DNA from 2 places in the Lactobacillus intestinalis genome. Region 1 is predicted to be linked to the other one. Evidence: riboswitches for the same ligand, from Rfam matches in the RefSeq annotation. Region 1 holds a riboswitch; the other holds the start of a gene.
What was found. A riboswitch is a leader RNA that binds a small molecule or an ion and turns the genes downstream of it on or off. The one in region 1 is predicted to bind lysine.

Region 1 (9,803 bases):
ACGCTAAGATTGATGAAATTCCTGATGCAATGATCCAAGACGATGTTAATACTCAATTAAACCAATACTTGGGTAATATGCAACGTCAAGGTATCGATCCACAAACTTACTACAAGTTGACTAATACCAACGAACAACAATTACGCGCACAATTTGCTAAAGATGCAGCAGAACGTGTAAAGACTAACTTAGTTCTTGAAGCAATTGTTGCTGCAGAAGGTCTTGAAGCAACTAAAGAAGAAATGGATAAAGAAATTAAGGATCTTGCTAGTGAATACAACATGGACGAAAAGACTGTTCGTGCAACTTTGAGCGATGACATGTTGAGCCACGATATCACAGTACGTAAGGCAATGGATCTTATTACTGATGGTGCTAAGCAAGTTGCTAAGTCAAAGCTTAAGGATGACAAAGACGACAAGTCTGATAAGTAATCCATAAACTATTCTAATAAAAGAGGCAGCTGTTATTTGGCTGTCTTTTTTGCTATAATTGAGCAGATTTCTTTATTATTACCGTTTTTATGATAATCTTAAAATGGTAGATATTAGAGGGGGAATAATATGGCAACACAGTTTACAGATCAAGAAGAGATTAAATGCTCTTTTTGTGGTAAAACTCAAGATCAAGTCAAGAAAATGATTGCAGGTAATGGTGTATATATCTGTAATGAATGTGTTGATTTATCTAAAAAAATTATTGATGATGAATTGCGTGTCGATTCTCTTAAAAAAGCTCGTGACTTACCAAAACCAATGGAAATTAAGGAACAGCTTGATCAATATGTAATTGGTCAAGATCGCGCTAAACGAGTACTCTCAGTAGCCGTATATAATCACTATAAGCGGATTAGTCAAATGGATGTTGACTCTTCTACTGAGCTTCAAAAGTCAAATATTGCAATGATCGGACCTACGGGTTCTGGTAAAACTTATTTGGCTCAAACTTTAGCCCGTATTTTGAATGTTCCTTTTGCAATTGCTGATGCAACTACTTTAACTGAAGCAGGTTATGTTGGAGAAGACGTAGAAAATATTTTGCTTAAGCTCTTACAAAACGCTGATTATGATATTGAACGCGCTCAACGCGGTATCATTTACATTGATGAAATTGATAAGATTTCTAAGAAGTCAGAAAATGTTTCAATTACCCGAGATGTATCAGGGGAAGGCGTTCAACAATCCTTATTGAAGATTTTGGAAGGTACCATTGCGTCTGTTCCACCACAAGGGGGACGTAAGCATCCTCAACAAGAAATGATAAAGATGGATACTTCAAACATTCTCTTTATTGTGGGTGGGGCTTTTGACGGAATCGAACAAATTGTTAAAAACCGTTTAGGTAAGAAGACAATTGGATTTGGCGCTGAAAATCAATTGAATCAGATGGATGAAGATGACTGGACTCATCATTTAACTACCGGTGATTTGGTAAAATTTGGTATGATCCCTGAATTTATCGGGAGAATTCCAGTTATTACTACTTTGGATAAGCTTAATAGCAAGGATTTAGTAAGAGTACTTACTGAACCAAAGAATGCTTTGATTAAACAATATCAAAAGTTACTATCTCTTGATGGGGTAAATCTTAGATTTACTGATGGTGCTTTAAAGGCTATCGCTGATTTAGCTATTGAGCGTAATATGGGTGCACGTGGATTAAGAACTATCATTGAAAATTCAATGATGGACGTAATGTACAGGACTCCTAGTGAAGATGATATTGAAAAGGTTGAAATTACCAAGGATGTTATTACGCGTCATGCACAACCCAGAATTACGCGTAAAGATTCAGATAAGCAAACAACTAAGGTAACCGCAAATGATAATTAAAAATAGTGATTATGCAGTTAGTGCCGTAAGAGAAGATCAGTATCCAAAAGATAATTTGCCTGAGATTGCTTTAGCAGGTCGCTCAAACGTTGGAAAATCCAGCTTGATAAATACACTCCTAAAGAGAAAAAATCTTGCTAGAACGTCTTCTCAGCCCGGGAAAACGCAAACGCTAAATTTTTATATTGTTAATGAGGAATTTTATTTAGTAGATGTACCCGGATATGGTTATGCAAAAGTTTCTCAAAAACAACGAGAAGCTTTTGGTGAAATGATCCAAGATTATCTAGAAACGCGTCCTAACTTAAAAGGGCTGATTATTTTAGTCGATGCTCGTCATGAGCCTACAAAAGATGATATTGCCATGTATGATTATGCGCAATATTTGAACTTGCCAATTTTGGTAGTGTGCACCAAAATGGATAAAATTAAAAAGAGCCAAGTAAATAAGGTGCTATCAAATTTAAAAAAGCATCTGGACTTGAGTTATGAGAATGTTTCTGTCCTTACATTTAGTTCTGTGTCAAAATTGCACGTTAAAGAACTTGGAGATTGGATTGAGAAGCATTTAGAAGATTAAAAAAGAGAGGAATCACATTCCTCTCTTTTTTAGTTTGCGCTGAGATTATTAAAATGGGGCAAGTTTTGAATGAAGTTTTGATAGTCACTTTCTTCTTCAGTAGAAGTTATATTTATGCTTGAAAAATCACAATTATGTAAGTCAGTTTCACTAATTTCAATTTGATCTGTAAAGGTAGCATTCCCAATTAATTCGATCCAATAAGTATGATTTTCGTGATGGACAATTGTTTGAACTTTTCCACCCGGATTGTAAACGTCAATTGATTGATTAAAGAATCCTTTCTCCGGATGAGTCAAACAAAATGCCAAAGATGTGGCCGACATTCCAGTTCCGCAGGCATTTGTAAAACCTACTCCGCGCTCATAGGTACGTACAAAGAGCTTGTTTTTACCGAGGATTTGGGCAAAGTTGACATTGACTCCATCTGGGAAGTAAGGATTATCACCGTTTAAATATTTTCCAACTTCTTTTAAAATATTACTTTCAATTTGATTTTGATCCATAAAACTAATCAAATGGGGATTGGGAACGGCAATTGAAGTAAAACGTAGACCGGGATAAATTTCTGGTAAATATTGGTCAATGATGCGATTGTAACCTAAATTTTGGAAGGGAAGAGAGCTTTTATTAAAAGATACCGGAGAAATCTCGACTGCGAAGGCTTTTACTCCTTTAGCTAAATTATCAGGCTTACGAACACGTAAATTAGCATTCATGGTGTCTACTAAAAAGTTGTCTTGATTATATTTTTTGGATAAATAGCGAGCGACAGTTCTTAGTCCATTCCCACACATTGAGGCCTCACTACCATCGGTATTGATAACTCGCATTTGCGCTAAAGCTTGTGGCCGGGTAGGAGAATTAATTGCTAAAACACCATCGGCTCCATTTAAAATTCCTGATGAGGGATTAGTGATTTTTTTAGTGAATTCAACTAATTCTGTATCTGTAAGAGGAGTGGAAAGTTCTGTTTGATCTAGAATAAAAAAATGGTTTTGAGAGCCGTGCACTTTATATAAAGTTGACATGTAAAGAATCCTTTCTAGAAAAATTGTTTGTAAATTGTTTTAACTACTTGATCAGCTTCTTCTTTCTTGGTTCCAATCATGATTGAAATTTGTGAAGCGCCTTGGTTGATCATTTGAGGTGAAATATCCTCTTTGTTTAGGGAGGCCAGGATTTGTGAACTAATTCCATGTTCATATTTCATCCCTTCGCCGACGATCATAATAATGGCATAATCATCAATCCATTCAAGTTGATCGGGATTAATTAAAGACTGAATTTCGTTACAAATTAAATCAATTAATTGATCATTTAAAAACTGGCGATTAAAGATAATTGTGATATCGTCGATCCCAGAAGGCATATGTTCGTAAGGAATATTATGCTTATAAAGAATTTGTAAGATACGTAAAGTAAAGCCGGCTTCTTTATTGAGCAAATATTTATGCAAATAAAGAGCAGAGAAGTGTTTTTGACTCGCTACTCCTGTAATAGGATTAAGAGGCTTAAATCGCTTGTCAGGGACAATCATGGTACCAGGATTTTGAGGATCATGAGTATTTTTGACGTTAATTGGAACTTCCCCTTCAATGGCTGGAATTAAAGCTTCATCATGGAAAACAGAAAATCCCGCATATGACAATTCACGCATTTCGCGGTAAGTCATGGTCTTTATAGATTGAGGATGATCAATAATAGCTGGATTAGCTGCGAAGATTCCATTGACATCTGTAAAGTTTTCATATAGGTCTGCATGCAATCCCTTAGCTAAAATTGCCCCGGTGATATCCGAACCTCCTCGAGAAAAAGTGGCGATATGGCCAGAAGGTGTAATACCAAAAAAGCCTGGAAAGATGACATGTTCATCAGAATCTATTTTAATTTTATCAAGATTGAGGTAGGTCTCAGGACTCACAATCGCATCATTAGGTTCACCAGTAACGGTTAAACCGGCTTCATGAGGATCTAAAAACTTAGTTTTAATTCCTTTTTGATTTAAAATCATTGCAATTAATCGTGCATTTAATCGTTCGCCATGAGCTTTAAATGCGGCAATTAGATAATCATCAGTTGGATAAGAAGATTCGGGTAAAGAAAGTAGAATATCTTTAATTATGTTAAGTTGAGTCTCATCTAATCCAAAAAAATGACCAATTTCTTGATAGCGACTATAAATTTCGTCAACTATTTTTGAATAGTTTTGATGATTTAGGACAGTTTTTGCATATTTAATTAAAAGATCTGTAACTTTAATATCCGAGCTATTTCTTTTACCAGGAGCTGAGACAACCATTACTTGTCGAGATGGGTCAGCTAAAATAATCTCAAGTGCTTGATTCACACTAGTGCCGGTGGCTAGCGAACTACCACCAAATTTTACTACTCTCATATCAGTACTTCCTTTTAGTTTAATTAAAGCTGCAAGTAAATGTGCTTTAATTAAAAGATTTTAATTGAAGTTTAACATTAATTTTCAAACTTGCAATAAAAATTAAAAAATCATGTAAAACTATTGACTCTGTTTTTAATAAAATATACAATTTAGTCAAATTCGAAGAGGCGCAACTGACAAAAGTAGCAATTAGGAGTTTAGGCAAAACTATGATGAATTGTGAAAGGGGAAGTTGCCGAAGTGATAATATGAGGCCAAGTATTATTTGCTGGGATGCAATTTAAGAGATTGTAAACTGTCGCGAAAATTAAGATTCGCGGAGCGCTATCGATCATAAGATTAAAAATAATTTAATCCGTTGTTTGTTGAGCGCAGACAATGGATTTTTTATTAGCGCTTCTATTTTTTAGAAATGCAGGCAAAATATGAATTCACAAATTACTAATCAGATTAATCAAGCAGGTCATTTAACTATTGGAGGAATGGATAGTCTTGAGCTAGCTAAAGAATATGGGACTCCTTTAGTTGTATATGATGTTAGTCAAATTCGTCATCAAATTCGCGCTTTTAAAAAGGTGTTTGAAGAAGAACAAGTTAATTATGCAGTGAGTTATGCAAGTAAAGCTTTCGCTTCAATTGCAATGTATCAAGTTGCCAATGAGGAGGGAGCTTATACCGATGTTGTGTCTGCAGGTGAGCTTTATACAGCTATGAAGGCCAATTTCCCAATAGAGCGGGTTAGTTTTCATGGCAATAATAAATCAAAAGAAGAGCTTGAAATGGCTGTTAAAAACCATGTTGGCAAAATTATGATTGATAATTTCTATGAGATTGATTTACTTAGTCAGGTTCTTGAAGAACAAGATAGTGAGATCAACGTGATGCTTAGAATCACGCCGGGCATTTCAGCTCACACTCATGAATATGATCAAACTGGTCAAGTAGATAGCAAATTTGGTTTTGATCTAGATTCTGGTCAAGCAGACAAAGCTTTACAAGAAGTTTTGAAAAATCAAAGAATGCATATGTTAGGGATTCATGCCCATATTGGTTCACAAATTTTTGAACTTAATGGTTTTGAAATGGCGGCAGCTAAATTGGTTGATGTTGCAGCATCTTGGAGAAAAAATTATGATTATACAGCTCAAATAATCAATGTCGGTGGTGGTTTTGGAATTAAATATGTTCAAGAAGATCATCCTCTAAAGCCAGAAGAATTTGTAAAAGTCATTGTGAAAACAATTAAAGATGAAGCAACTAAACATAATTTTCCCATTCCTGAAATTGATATTGAACCTGGGCGCTCCATTGTAGGACCAGCAGGGTACAATCTCTACAAAGTAGGAAGCATGAAAGAAATTCCCGGCTTAGTTCCTTATGTTGCTGTTGATGGAGGGATGGGAGACAACATTCGTCCAGCTCTTTACCAAGCAAAATATGAAACAGTTTTAGCTAACGATCCACAAAGAAAGGCTAGTCAAGAATTTCATGTGGCTGGTAAATATTGCGAATCGGGCGATATTTTAGCAGATGCTAAGTTACCTTCGTTAAAAGCAGGTGACATTTTGGCCATGCTTGATACTGGTGCTTATGGGTACTCAATGGCTTCAAATTATAATCGTAATCCTCGTCCCGCTGTCGTTTTTGCAGAAAATGGGAAAGCACAAGTAGTAGTTAAAAGAGAATCCTTAGAAGATTTAATTCATTTAGACCAAGATTACAATATTTAATGTAGAAAAGAGATAAAAATGTCAAAGTTAGATGCTCAAAGTATTATTAATTATATTGGAAATGCTCCTAAAAAAATGCCAGTCAAAGTTTATCTTAAAGGAGATTTGGAAAATCTTGACTTTCCAGAAGAGATTCAAGATTTTGTCAATGCTGAAAGTGGCGTGATTTTTGGAGATTGGCAAGTAATAAAAGAATTTTTAGCAAACCATTCGCAAGAGATTGAAGATTATCATGTCGAAAACGATGCCCGTAATTCTGCCGTACCTTTACTGGATTTAAAAGAAATCAATGCTCGTATTGAGCCAGGAGCTTTGATTAGAGATCATGTCGTAATCGGTAATAATGCAGTAATTATGATGGGAGCAGTGATTAATATTGGTGCCGAAATTGGTGATGATTCTATGATTGATATGGGTGCTGTCTTAGGAGGACGTGCTATTGTAGGAAAGCATTGCCACGTGGGTGCCAATGCAGTTTTAGCAGGCGTAATTGAACCTGCTTCTGCGGAACCAGTAAGAATTGATGATAATGTTTTAATTGGTGCTAATGCAGTAGTAATTGAAGGCGTTCATGTTGGTGAAGGTGCTGTAATTGCGGCAGGGGCAATTGTAACTCATGATGTAGCTCCTTATACTGTGGTGGCAGGTGTGCCAGCTAAAGTTATTAAAAAAGTTGATCAAAAAACCGAAAGCAAAACTGGTTTAGAAGATAATTTAAGAAAGATATAGCGATGATTTTAACAAAAGAAGAACTTATTCAGATTAGGCGTCATTTACATCAAATTCCGGAATTAGCTCTTAAAGAATTTAAAACTCATGATTATCTTTTAAATATTATCAAGAGCTTTAATCAAGATTATTTAAAAATCGAAGTGCCACAATCGCTTCCAACTGCCATTTTAGTATTGGTAAAAGGTAAAAATCCTCAAAGAACTATTGGTTATCGTGCAGATATTGATGCTTTACCGGTTAATGAAAAAACTAATCTTCCATATGCTTCTAAAAATCCTAATGTAATGCATGCGTGCGGACATGATATTCATATGACAGTTGCTTTAGGACTTTTAAACTATTTTAGTGAGAATCAACCTCAAGATAATTTATTGTTTTTCTTTCAGCCGGCTGAAGAAAGTGAAAGTGGCGGTAGACAAGCCTATGAAAAAGGAATTTTTCATGATGAGTTTAAACCGGATGAATTTTATGGTCTACATGACAATCCAGCTTTGCCAGCAGGTGCAATTGGTTGCCGAATGGGAACTTTGTTTGCAGGAACCACTGAGGTAAATATTGACATTACTGGTAAAAGTGGTCATGCTGCTTTTCCGCAAAATGCTAATGATACGGTTGTGGCAACAGCTAGTTTAATTATGCAAATTCAAACTATTATTTCTAGAAGTATCGATCCCATTCAAAGTGGGGTAGTAACTTTAGGAAAAGTAAAAGCGGGTACAATTCGAAATGTAATTGCAGGTCATGCCAGAATTGAGGGAACAATTCGGGGATTAACTCAAAAAATGATTGTTCAAATTGATCAACGCTTAAAAGATATTTGTGAAGGTATTGCTCGTAGCTATAATTTGGATGTTGAATTGCAGCTGAATCAAGGAGGCTACTGGCCTGTTGAAAATAATCCTGAATTAACTAAGCAATTTATTTCGTATATGAAAAATAATCCTCAAGTCAACTATGTTGAAACAGCGCCAGCAATGACGGGAGAAGATTTTGGATTTTTATTAGCTAAATTCCCTGGAGTAATGTTTTGGTTAGGAGTAGAAGATAACTCCGAACTTCATTCGGCAACGTTAACACCTAATGAAAGTAGTATTATACGAGGTATAGAGGCTATTAAAGGATTCTTGATTTATAGAATGGAGAAATGAAATTGACAAGATTAATTGATACTGATTTATTAACGGCACTTGTAACTCCTTTTGATGAAAATGAAGAAATCGATTATGACAGTTTGAAGAAGTTAACTAATTATTTGATTAGTCAAGGAACTAATGGCTTTGTAATTGGAGGTACAACGGGTGAGACACCAACTTTGTCTCATGATGAAAAAATTGAGCTCTATACTAAATTTGGCGAAATTGTAAATGGCCGTGTTCCAGTGATTGCTGGAACTGGAAGCAATAACACTGCAGAAACAATTGCATTTACTAATGAAGTAGCAAAAATTAAAGGAATTGATTATGCCTTAGTTGTTGTTCCCCCTTATAACAAGCCAAATCAGCGTAGTATGGTAGCTCACTTTACTGCAGTAGCCGAGAATGTTGATCTTCCAATCTTGATTTACAACATTCCAGGACGTGTTGGAGTCAAAATGAATCAGGAAACAGTGGTTCAACTCTCTCATATTGAAAATATTAAAGGAATTAAGCAATGTGCTAGCTTAGAGGAATTGGAATACATTATTGATCATAAGGATAATGACTTCCAAGTCTTTACTGGTGAGGATAGTCAAGCTTTAACTGCGCGTTTGCTTGGGGCCAATGGAGTTGTATCAGTGGCTTCACACATTTATTCTAAGCAAATGCGTGAAATGTATGATGATTTATATGCAGGTAACTATCCTGAGGCTGCTCGCTTGCAACGATGGTTAACTCCAAGAATGGCTGCATTATTTATGTATCCATCCCCATCGCCAGTTAAAGCAGTTTTAAATGCACAGGGATTTGAGACTGGTGGTTGTCGTTTGCCATTAGTAAGTTTAAATGAAGAAGAAAAAGTAACCTTAGCACAACATTTAGGCTTAAAAGATGATGCTTTAATGCACGAATTACCACTAGATTTAGGAAAAGAAGTGGAAGAAAATGACTAAAAAGGTTTTAATTGCTGGTTTTGCAGGTGCCATGGGGCAAAAGGCAGTGAACTTAGTAAATAACATGGCCGATTTTGAAATTGTAGCAGGTCTTAGTCCACATGCTAATCATGATCCTGAAGAATATCATCTTCCTAAGACTGCTCAAATTTTTAATCAATTAAGCGATATTCCTGAAAATATTGCCGATATTTGGATTGACTTCACTACTCCTAATGCAGTTTATGAAAATGTAAAGTATGCAATTTTGCATCATATTTCACCAATTGTGGGCACGACTGGTTTAAATGATGAACAAGTGGCAAAACTAAAGAACTTAGCTAAAAAAGAACAAGTGGGAGGGTTAATTGCTTCTAATTTTGGAATGTCTGCAGTCTTACTGATGAAATTTGCAAAAGAAGCTGCAAAATATTTTCCAGATGTTGAAATTATTGAAATG
Region 2 (9,803 bases), 780 kb from region 1:
AGCTTGAACCATGACTATACCGAGCGTTTTATCGGTGATATTAAAACTCCCGTTAAGTATGCCACACCTCAATTGCGAAAGATGATTGGTGAAGTGGAGGAAAAGATGACCCAAAAGTTTATCAAAGAGGAAATCCCCAAAGAATTCCAAGCTATCTATACTAAGCGACTTTCTGAAGCTAAAGATGATACTTTGGAAGGAAAGATTTTATCAATTTGCGATAAATTGGATCTACTCTATGAAGCCTATGGTGAAATTGAACTAGGTAATCCTAATCCGGTCTTTATGCAAATGTTTAAGGAAAGTTTGGAAACTATTAAAAAGTATGATGATATGGTATGCGTGCAATACTTTATCAAGCATATTTTGCCAGATTTGTTTAAGGGGGATTTTGCTGGAAAAGACAAGATGCAGCGAATTGCCTTTAGTATTTTGTTGATGGGGGATGCGGATAAATAAGTGAAATTTCAATGTAGTTCATGTGGATTGCGGATTGATTCCCTTCATTTTAAACAAGAAGGTCTAATTAATCCTAAATTGACGAGCATTTGTGATATTTGTTTACAAATGGGGAAAAATGCTGAGGATTATGCTAATTCGACTGTGAAAACTTTTGCCCAAGCTCTTTTGTATACCTATGTTGGAAACAATAATGACGGTGATAGTGAAGATCATTTAGTAAATACGAAGCAACTACGCAAGCGTTATGAAGCCTTTATTCAGGATTATGATGGTAATCGCTTGGCACTCCAGCAGTTGCCACGTAAAGAATTTAATGATGCTGTGATCAAGAGCGAATTAGGTAAAATTGATTATATTCCAGATCAGGGGCGTGATTTTGCCTATAATTTAGAAAAATTAGGTCTTACAGTAAACTTTCAACTGAATGAGGTTGATTATATTGATCGGGAGCGCATTCGGGCTAAGTATCATTATCGCTGTCAGTATTGCGGTCGCAAGGGAACCAGTGTCGATCACAAGGACCCGGTTTCTTTGTCGCATAATAATGATTTAGATAATTTAACCTTGTCATGTAGTGAATGTAATCGAATTAAATCTGACATGCCATATAAACTTTTTAAACAGCTTAACGATCAGATTGTAGATGTGAATAAAAAGCTGGTTCGCTATGAAAATAGCATTGGTAGTTTGAAGGAAGAATTTGAAAATCGTCGTCGTCAATTAGCTGCTAAGGCTCATCTTAAAGGAGTTATCAATGATCCTGAGTTAAATGCGATGAGAAAGCAAAATAAGAAGCTACAAGATGCAATTGACAGTCTTGAGAGCGATTATGACTCTTTAAGAAAAACGCGTGAGAATCACTTTAATACGGGTTGGAAACTATATCAGCTAAATCAAAGAAAAGATGTCATTTAAAAAACCTCGAGCAAACGCTCGAGGTTTTTAGTTATTTGATTTTATCTGTTTCTTCAAATAAGTAAGTATTCCATTTTACTTCTTTTTCGACTGTTGGATGGAACAGAAGGAGAGGTAACAAAATTGAACCAATGTATGGAATTACGCCGATCCACCACCACCAACCGATAAAGTCGGCATCATGCAAACGACGGACTGTATGACCAATTTGCGCAATTGTAGCCCAAATCCAAAAAGCGGCTAAGACGATTAGAGAGATAATGCTAAAGGTTAAAAGAAACGGATTATTGTTAAATATTTCAGTAAATGGCGCTCCTAAGAAAAACATGAACGCAACAAAGTAGTAAACTATGAAGCCAATTATTGAGATAACTACATTAACGGCGCTTCCAACCCAATATGAAGTTCTAGTGGATCTGGCATTCCATTTGAAGCAATCAAAAAAGTGCTCTTTTAGAATTTGACCGATTGTAGGAACTGGTATATTGGAACGATCCATTTCAGGATTGTAAACTTGGTCATAATAATTATTGCTTGGGGAATTTGAATTATAGAAAAGATAATTTCCCCATTTTACAGGCCTTTGAACTGATGGTTGAATCATCAAGTAAAAGTTTACAAATAAAGCACCATAAGGCACGATTGTTGCCCAATACCAATACCCGCTGTAGTTGACATCATGCAAACGACGAATTCGTTGTCCCAATCCAGCCAAAAAGATCCAAATTAAAACGACTACACTTACAACTAAATCGATCCATTTTAGCCCTAAGTTAATATGAGTGTTTAAGGCGTAGCTGGTAATTCCAGTTACTAAACAAGCTAAAATTGCGTTGATTAAAAAGCTGATCCAATAAGATTTTCTAGTTGTGCGCCCCTTCCAGTTAAAAGGCTGCAAGTATGTTTCATTTAGAATTTGACCAAGACTCTCGTGAGGTGGTCTAGCTAAATCTTCGTCATATGGTTTGACGAAGTAGTAATTTTGATTTGTCATCCTAATTCCTCCCACTTTGATTTGCTTCATTGTACCAAAAAACACTCAAAAGCTACAGCTTCTAAGTGTTTTATTATTTTAGAAATCCATCTTTCTAAAATTTCTTAGGAATTTTTGTGTCTTGGCGTTTTGAGGATTATCAAAGAGATCCTTTGGATGGCCTTGTTCAGTAATCACGCCGTCGCTAATAAACAAAACGTTATCAGAAATACTCTTTGCAAAGCCCATTTCGTGCGTAACGATGACCATCGTTAATCCAGTAGTAGCCAACTTTTGCATAACATCAAGTACTTCACCAACCATTTCAGGGTCAAGGGCACTTGTTGGTTCGTCGAAGAGAAGTACCTCAGGATCCATTGAAATTGCCCGGGCAATAGCCACACGCTGTTGTTGACCACCAGATAATTGGCTTGGTTTTGCATTAACAAATGGTTCCATACCAACCTTTTTGAGGTTTTCAAGAGCAATCTTCTTAGCTTCTTCTTTTGAACGCTTAAGTACTAATTGTTGTCCAATCATACAATTTTGTAAAACGTTCTTGTTTTCAAATAAGTCAAATTGCTGGAAAACCATGCCGACCTTAGAACGAAATTCATTACGATTGTATCCAGGATGAAGGATGTTTTCACCGTGAAAATCAATTTCGCCACCAGTTGGTTCTTCAAGCAAATTAATGCAACGTAAGGTGGTTGATTTACCACCACCAGAAGGACCAATAATCGTTACGATTTCACCTTTATTAATATCAACTGAAATGTCGCGCAAAACTTGGTGATCACCGTAGGATTTTTGCATATGCTTTAAACTTAAGATGGTTTGCTTGCTTTCAGTCATTAGTTATTTGCCTCCGTATCCTTAGGTGTACCAACTTGAACTTGGTTGGCCATTAAGTTGTAGTTCTTGTTGCCTTCAAGCTTCTTTTCAATCAAGTTGAAAATACGAGTAATGGTGAAGGTCAAGATTAAGTAAATTACAGAAATAGTTAAGTATGTTGGGAAGAATTGGAAAGTTTGACTCGCAATTGTAGTACCAACAAAGAACAATTCAGATACTGAAATAATACTCAATACTGAAGTATCCTTAATGTTTACGATAAATTCGTTAGTAATTGATGGTAAACAGTTCTTGATAGCTTGAGGTAAAATGATGTGCCACATTCTTTGGTTATGAGTCATCCCCAGTGCACTAGCGGCTTCGAATTGTCCTTCAGGTGTAGAAATAATGCCACCACGAATAACTTCGGCAAGGTAAGCACCGGTATTAATTGAAACAATAATTAAAGCGGCAACCGTACGGTTCAAGTTTAAGTGCCAGAATTGAGCAATACCATAGTAGATCACGGCTGCTTGAACCATCATAGGAGTACCACGGAAAATTTCTACGTAAACTGATAATAACCACTTAACAAAGTTTAAAGCCCAACGCTTGCCACGAGTGGTAGGGGTTGGAATAGTACGAACGATACCCACGAGCAAACCAATGAAGAAACCAACGATAGTACCAACTAAAGCTAAAAGTAAAGTCATGCCGATACCGCTAAGAATCATATGACCATATTGCTTCCAAGTTGAAACAAGCCAGTTTTCTTTCTTAGCACTATTACCAGCCTTTGGTTGCTCTCTGATGGCCTTAGACATCAATTGATCGCGTTCTTTAGTAGGGATGCTTCTTAAAGTCGCATTAACTTCATTTAAAAGTTTAGTGTTGCCTTTTTTAACACCGATACTAGTTACAGAATCATCGTGATCTACATGAAAACCAGCCATCTTGTTTAAGTTAACGGCAACGATGTTAGGGTTAACATTGTGGTAACTTTCAAATTCGATGTCTTCAGCAACGTAACCATCAATAGTGCCAGAAGCTAAACTTTGTCTCATAGCTGAGAAGTCACGCATTGCTGGTTCTCTCTTAGCACCCTTTAATTGCTTGATTAAGTCATAGTGCAAAGTCCCTTGTTGAGCAGTTAACTTAGCACCCTTAAAATCGCTTAATTTCTTTGCAGCAGCGTACTTGTTGTCTTTGTTCATGATAACAACAAAAGTACTTTTTCTGTATGGTTCAGAAAAGTTAATCGCTTTTCTTCTGGCTGCAGTTGGACTCATACCAGCAATAATCAAATCGATCTTGCCAGAAGTTAATGCTGGAAGTAAACCGTCCCATTCAGTTTTTTCTACAACAACTTTACGGTGTAATCTTTTACCGATTCTCTTAGCAATTTCAACATCATAACCATTTGCATAAGAGTGAGAACCTTCAATTGGAACCGCACCATTTGCACTAGTAGTTTGAGTCCAATTGTATGGCGGATAGTTGGCTTCCATACCAATCTTTAAAGGCTCAGACGTACTTTTTGCTTGAACCTTAGAATTGGTAGAAATTCCAATAATTAAACTAAGCACAACTGCCATTATTGCAGCTAGCCATCTACATTTTGACTTCACAGAAAAAAACCTCCAAATAATTATTCAAGTAAAGCCAATACAATAAAAAGCGTAAATAAAAACCTCGCATATGCAGCGAGGTCGTAATCATCAGTAATTAAACCAAATCTTATAGCGCTCCTCGGGGACGAACCGAGACAGTCTGCAGGATCTTCTCCTGCAACCCAACAAACTTAACTCGCGAAAGATAAACTCGTTTCGGCGGCAATCCTTCAAATATTGATCATTATATTCGCGTATTCACAATATCCTTGTGCTTGTCGCAACCTCTATTGCATTGGAAAATATTTAACTGTTACACAGCTTAAAGGGAAAAGGGCTATTTGTCAAGCCCAACCGTTGTTTTGAGCAAAATCACGTTTTTTCATTTTAGAAACATAGGGATTACCTTTAACATAATAACGGAGTGGCTTATTGGCCCAAAGCGGATCGCTTTGGTTAATCCCAACGCGACTTGAAGCAACAATTTTCTGGGGAATTCTTTTACTTTTATCATCAAGATCAATCTCAAAAGGAGAGTCTGTAAGAAAATGAAGATCCCATTTTCGACTAGTAATTCCTAGAGCTTGCATCATTTTACCGGGACCGTTAGTTAAAAGGGGGCCGGTTTTACCGTTGCGGTTTTTAATCATGGTGTCAATTCCCCAAACTGGTTCAATAGCACGAATGAGCACTCCCTGAGGCTCATCTTTTTCTTGACACGCAACATCAAAGAAAAAATATTGACGCTGAGAATAAATATATAAAGTGCCACCCGCACCATAAAGGCCTTCATTTGCTTGGCTGCGCCGACCGTTGTAAGAATGGGCTGCACGATCCCGTTTTCCCATGTAGGCTTCGGCTTCAACGATGTAGCCACCCAGTTTTTCACCATTATTAAAATAAAGCGGACGTCCAATCAAATCTTTAGCAATTTTATCGGTTGGTTGAGTAGTAAAATAAGTTTTGTAATCCATGTTTTTCCTTTCAAGAGGTAGAAAAATGTCTGAAATTAAATTAGTTAGAATCTATGACCATGAGCAGCCAACGGGCTACCGCATTTTAATTGATCGAATGTGGCCTCGCGGAGTAAGTAAGGTTAAAGCCCATTTGAATGAATGGGATAAGGAAATCGGGCCTACTAATGAATTGCGGAAGTGGTTCAATCATGAGGATGAGAAATTTCCAGAATTCAAGCAAAAATACATTGAAGAGCTTAACCACAATCAGTTTACACCTGAATTTGTGGAAAATGTAAAATCACAACTTGCTACAGAAGATGTGTTGTTTTTGTATGGCGCAAAAAATCGGAAGCACAATCAAGCAGTTGTTTTGAAAGAATATGTAGAGAAAAAACTTAAAATTTGATTCAAAATCAAGAAAATTATCCTTGGAGAATAAAAAAGCCTCATCTTGACAATAATTCAAGGTGGGACTTTTTCTTTATAGATGTTTTTGACCGTGCTTTTTAACGCGAACAAAGTGGAAAGCAATCGTTAAACCTAAAACCGAGAAAACAATTGCTGCAAAAGCAGCATTAGGAATTTCAATATTGAATGGTGGAAGTTCCAAGAGCAGTTTCAAAGCGATAATTCCAATTAAAACATACGCCATAGGTTGCAATTCCGGAATAATATCCATCAGTTTGATGATAATTTCGGCCACACCTCTCATGCACAAAATTCCAATCATTCCTCCGATTAAAACAACAACTGGATTATCTGAAACAGCTAATGCTGCTAAAACTGAGTCAATTGAAAAAACAATATCCATGGCTTCGATGGAGACAACTGTGCGCCAAAATAAAGAAAGTACGTGCTTTTTTGGCTTTTTATTTTTGTGATGGGCAGCTCTTTCAGCTTTCTTTTCTTTTTCATGTTCTGCAGCTTGTTGAGGATGGCGCTGATCGTAGAAAAATTTAATACATAGATAAAATAGATAGATGCTTCCCAGTAATTTGATTTCCCAAAAATTGATTAAATAAGTTCCAATTCCAATGACGATGAAACGAAACAAATAAGCACCCCATAGTCCATAAACTAAAGATTTACGTTGTTCTGATTTATTAGGAAGTACTTGAGTCTGCGCAGCCAACACCACCGCATTGTCGACTGACAATAAGCATTCCATTAAAATAAGGGTAAGAATGATTACCCAGTCGTTACTGCTAGTTAAAACATGTAGCCAATTATTTCCATCAAAAAAAGGTGCGTACATTTTAAGAATGTTCACGTAAATAGCTCTTTTCTAAATTGATTAAACGAATCTTTTCCTTTGGTCCTAAACGATATCCACCTGGTTTACCGTTTGACATAATTATTCTATGACAAGGAATAAAAATCAAGACAGGATTAAGAGCCACGGCGTGGGCCACGGCACGAACTGACCGAGCATTTTCTAGAGAAGTCGCAATATCCCCATAGCTTACTGTAGTGCCATAGGGCACTTTTTTAACAACTTCTAAAACGTTTCTTTGAAAGGCTGTCCCGAATTCTGAAATATCAATGGGTACGTCAAATTTTCGCCTTTTCCCTGCAAAATATTCTTTTAATTCTTTAACATAAGGTTCCAGTCTTTTAGGATCATGAATAAGCATTTTATTCGGATAAAAGCCAAATATAGGGGTAGAATTATCTTGACTTTTTAATCCTAAATAAGCTATTCCTAAATTGGTAGCAGCTAAAAAATATTCTTGATCATTAATAGTAGTAGTATCATAGTAAAAAACTTCTGTCATGTTATTTCACCACCTGAGTATAAAAGGCCATCATAAAAACTTATGTAAAGAATATCAATATCTCGCAAGTAATTCAATTACAATTTCTTAAAAATATCGAGAGCATCAGCAATGATTTCATTAATTTCAGGGGCGTTAATAGCAGTTTTGTTAATAGCCCAAACTTTAGCGGTTGGCTTTTTGTAAGCTAATAGTTGCGCAAAAGGATAAACGACAAAACTAGTTCCACAAATAATAACGAGATCTGATTTTTGCATAATATTGATAGATTTTGATAGATTTTCAGGATTAATTCCTTCCCCGTAAAGAACGATTCCTGGTCGAATTATTCCTCCACAGTTTTTATGAATATAACTGTCTGCATACTCATTATAAGACAAAGTTTGATGGCATTTTGTACAATATATGTTATATAAATTTCCATGAAATTCTACTACATGTTCGTTACCAGCTTTTTTATCTAATTGGTCGATATTTTGAGTGATTAAATCGCCTTTTTGATTACAAATTTGAGCAATCTTTTCATGAATTAGATTAGGCTTGGCATTTGGAAAATACATGTTGTTCATTACAAAGTTGTAGAAAAGTTCGGGCCGATTAAAGAGGGTGTTTTCGCTTAAAATAGTTTCAGGACTTTCTTTTACACCATTGTAAATTCCATTTTTTGAACGATAGTCAGGGATGCCAGAATGGGTTGACACGCCGGCTCCAGTCAAAAAGGCAATATGATTGGCATTGTCGATATCATTTTTTAGTTCGATAATTTTTTCTGTATTATCCATTTTTTTGTACACTTTCTAATACTTCTAACTCAATTATAGATTATTGCCTTTGTTATAATTAACATAGTGTTTTATTTAAGGAGGGTTATTATGACTAGCTTATCTACTTTTTATTATACTATCGATTTATTATTATTGGTTTATGCATGCTATAGCTGGTATTGGCAAGCTAGCTTGCAAGTAAAAGGACGCTATCGTTTATCATCAATTATTTGGGCAATTATTTTTATTTGGCTAGCCTTTACTTGGAATTATATTGAAAAAGGGGATCCTGGAATCAACGTCTTTTTGGCTTTATTCTTGTTCATTAGTATCATCGATGGCTTTACTGGTTTTGCAGATAAACGGGCAGTCGTTTCTGGCTACTTTAAACGGACGGTTCGCTATTCAGATATTAGCTTTGTGCGCTTGATTAGTGTGCCTAATCCTAAAAAGCCCACGGTAATTTGTATTTTGCAAACTGTTAAAGAGCGCCAATATTACTTACGCTTTAATGGAGAAGTAAATATGGTAATTGGGGTTTTGCGTCAGCGTCTAAGTTCTGATGCCAGAATAGAAGTACAAAATATTATTTAAAAAGCAGACTGTTAAGTCTGCTTTATCATAAGATTGGAGAGAGCATTCGAGAAAAGCTTTGTAAAGTTCGTAAATATCGACCTTGATTGGCAATCATTTCTTTAGTTAATAAGGTAGAGCTTTCCATGTCTTTTTTAAAAGTTTCCGCCATTTCCTGAGTAAATTTTTTATCGTAAAAGACGACGATATCTTCAAAGTTTAAGTCATATGAACGATAATCTTGATTCATTGATCCGACGGTGGAATATTTATCATCGATAATTGTCGTTTTGGCGTGTAAAAAACCATTATTATAAATATAAATTTTGACACCATAGCGAGTTAATTCGTTAGCGTACCATTGGGTAGCGCGATAAATAAAAGGATGGTCTGGTATTGAGGGGATCATAATCCTTACATCAACACCCGATGAAGCAATTGTCTGCCAAGTTGCAAACATAGCATCATCTGGGATTAGATAAGGAGTTTGAATCCAGAGTCTTTTTCTAGCCAGTAGCATTAATCTCATCATACCATTTCGCATATAGGGTTCATAGCGGTCAGGTCCATCAGAAATAATTTGAGTGGCGACATCTCCTGGTGTAATATCATGTTCATCAAGATCCGGGAAAAACATTTCGTTAAAAGTAATAATTTGTTCATCGTTTTGAATTGAAGCATTCCAGTCCATTACAAAACGTTCTTGAAGTAGAAGGGAGGCCGAACCTACGATTCTTACCTGGCTATCGCGCCAATAACCAAATTTCTTTTTTCTACCTAAATATTGATCACCGATATTAAAGCCGCCAGTCCAAGAAATACGGCCATCAATAATAACAATTTTTCGGTGCAGGTGATAGTTGATTCGATATCTGGTAATCATATTACGTGAAGTGATAAAAGGTAAAACTTGTCCCCCTACATTTCGCAATTGATCA

Region 2: linked by a shared signal. The riboswitch ahead of KBW87_RS00510 (ABC transporter substrate-binding protein/permease) and the one ahead of lysA (diaminopimelate decarboxylase) in region 1 are both predicted to bind lysine.

Annotation. Positions count from the first base shown of each region.
Region 1 is NZ_CP072983.1:1,012,246-1,022,048, reverse strand. It holds gene tig (trigger factor) at 1-434, shown strand, start outside; gene clpX (ATP-dependent Clp protease ATP-binding subunit ClpX) at 564-1,832, shown strand; gene yihA (ribosome biogenesis GTP-binding protein YihA/YsxC) at 1,822-2,412, shown strand; gene dapF (diaminopimelate epimerase) at 2,442-3,443, opposite strand; gene KBW87_RS04610 (aspartate kinase) at 3,458-4,810, opposite strand; lysine riboswitch at 4,968-5,149, shown strand; gene lysA (diaminopimelate decarboxylase) at 5,239-6,543, shown strand; gene dapD (2,3,4,5-tetrahydropyridine-2,6-dicarboxylate N-acetyltransferase) at 6,562-7,272, shown strand; gene KBW87_RS04595 (N-acetyldiaminopimelate deacetylase) at 7,275-8,423, shown strand; gene dapA (4-hydroxy-tetrahydrodipicolinate synthase) at 8,426-9,364, shown strand; gene dapB (4-hydroxy-tetrahydrodipicolinate reductase) at 9,357-9,803, shown strand, end outside.
Region 2 is NZ_CP072983.1:96,951-106,753, forward strand. It holds gene KBW87_RS00490 (YfbR-like 5'-deoxynucleotidase) at 1-459, shown strand, start outside; gene KBW87_RS00495 (HNH endonuclease) at 460-1,377, shown strand; gene KBW87_RS00500 (DUF805 domain-containing protein) at 1,409-2,371, opposite strand; gene KBW87_RS00505 (amino acid ABC transporter ATP-binding protein) at 2,450-3,205, opposite strand; gene KBW87_RS00510 (ABC transporter substrate-binding protein/permease) at 3,205-4,812, opposite strand; lysine riboswitch at 4,917-5,092, opposite strand; gene KBW87_RS00515 (DNA-3-methyladenine glycosylase) at 5,139-5,768, opposite strand; gene KBW87_RS00520 (DUF488 domain-containing protein) at 5,794-6,159, shown strand; gene KBW87_RS00525 (TerC family protein) at 6,235-7,023, opposite strand; gene KBW87_RS00530 (methylated-DNA--[protein]-cysteine S-methyltransferase) at 7,010-7,528, opposite strand; gene KBW87_RS00535 (NAD-dependent protein deacylase) at 7,606-8,310, opposite strand; gene KBW87_RS00540 (hypothetical protein) at 8,401-8,886, shown strand; gene cls (cardiolipin synthase) at 8,912-9,803, opposite strand, start outside.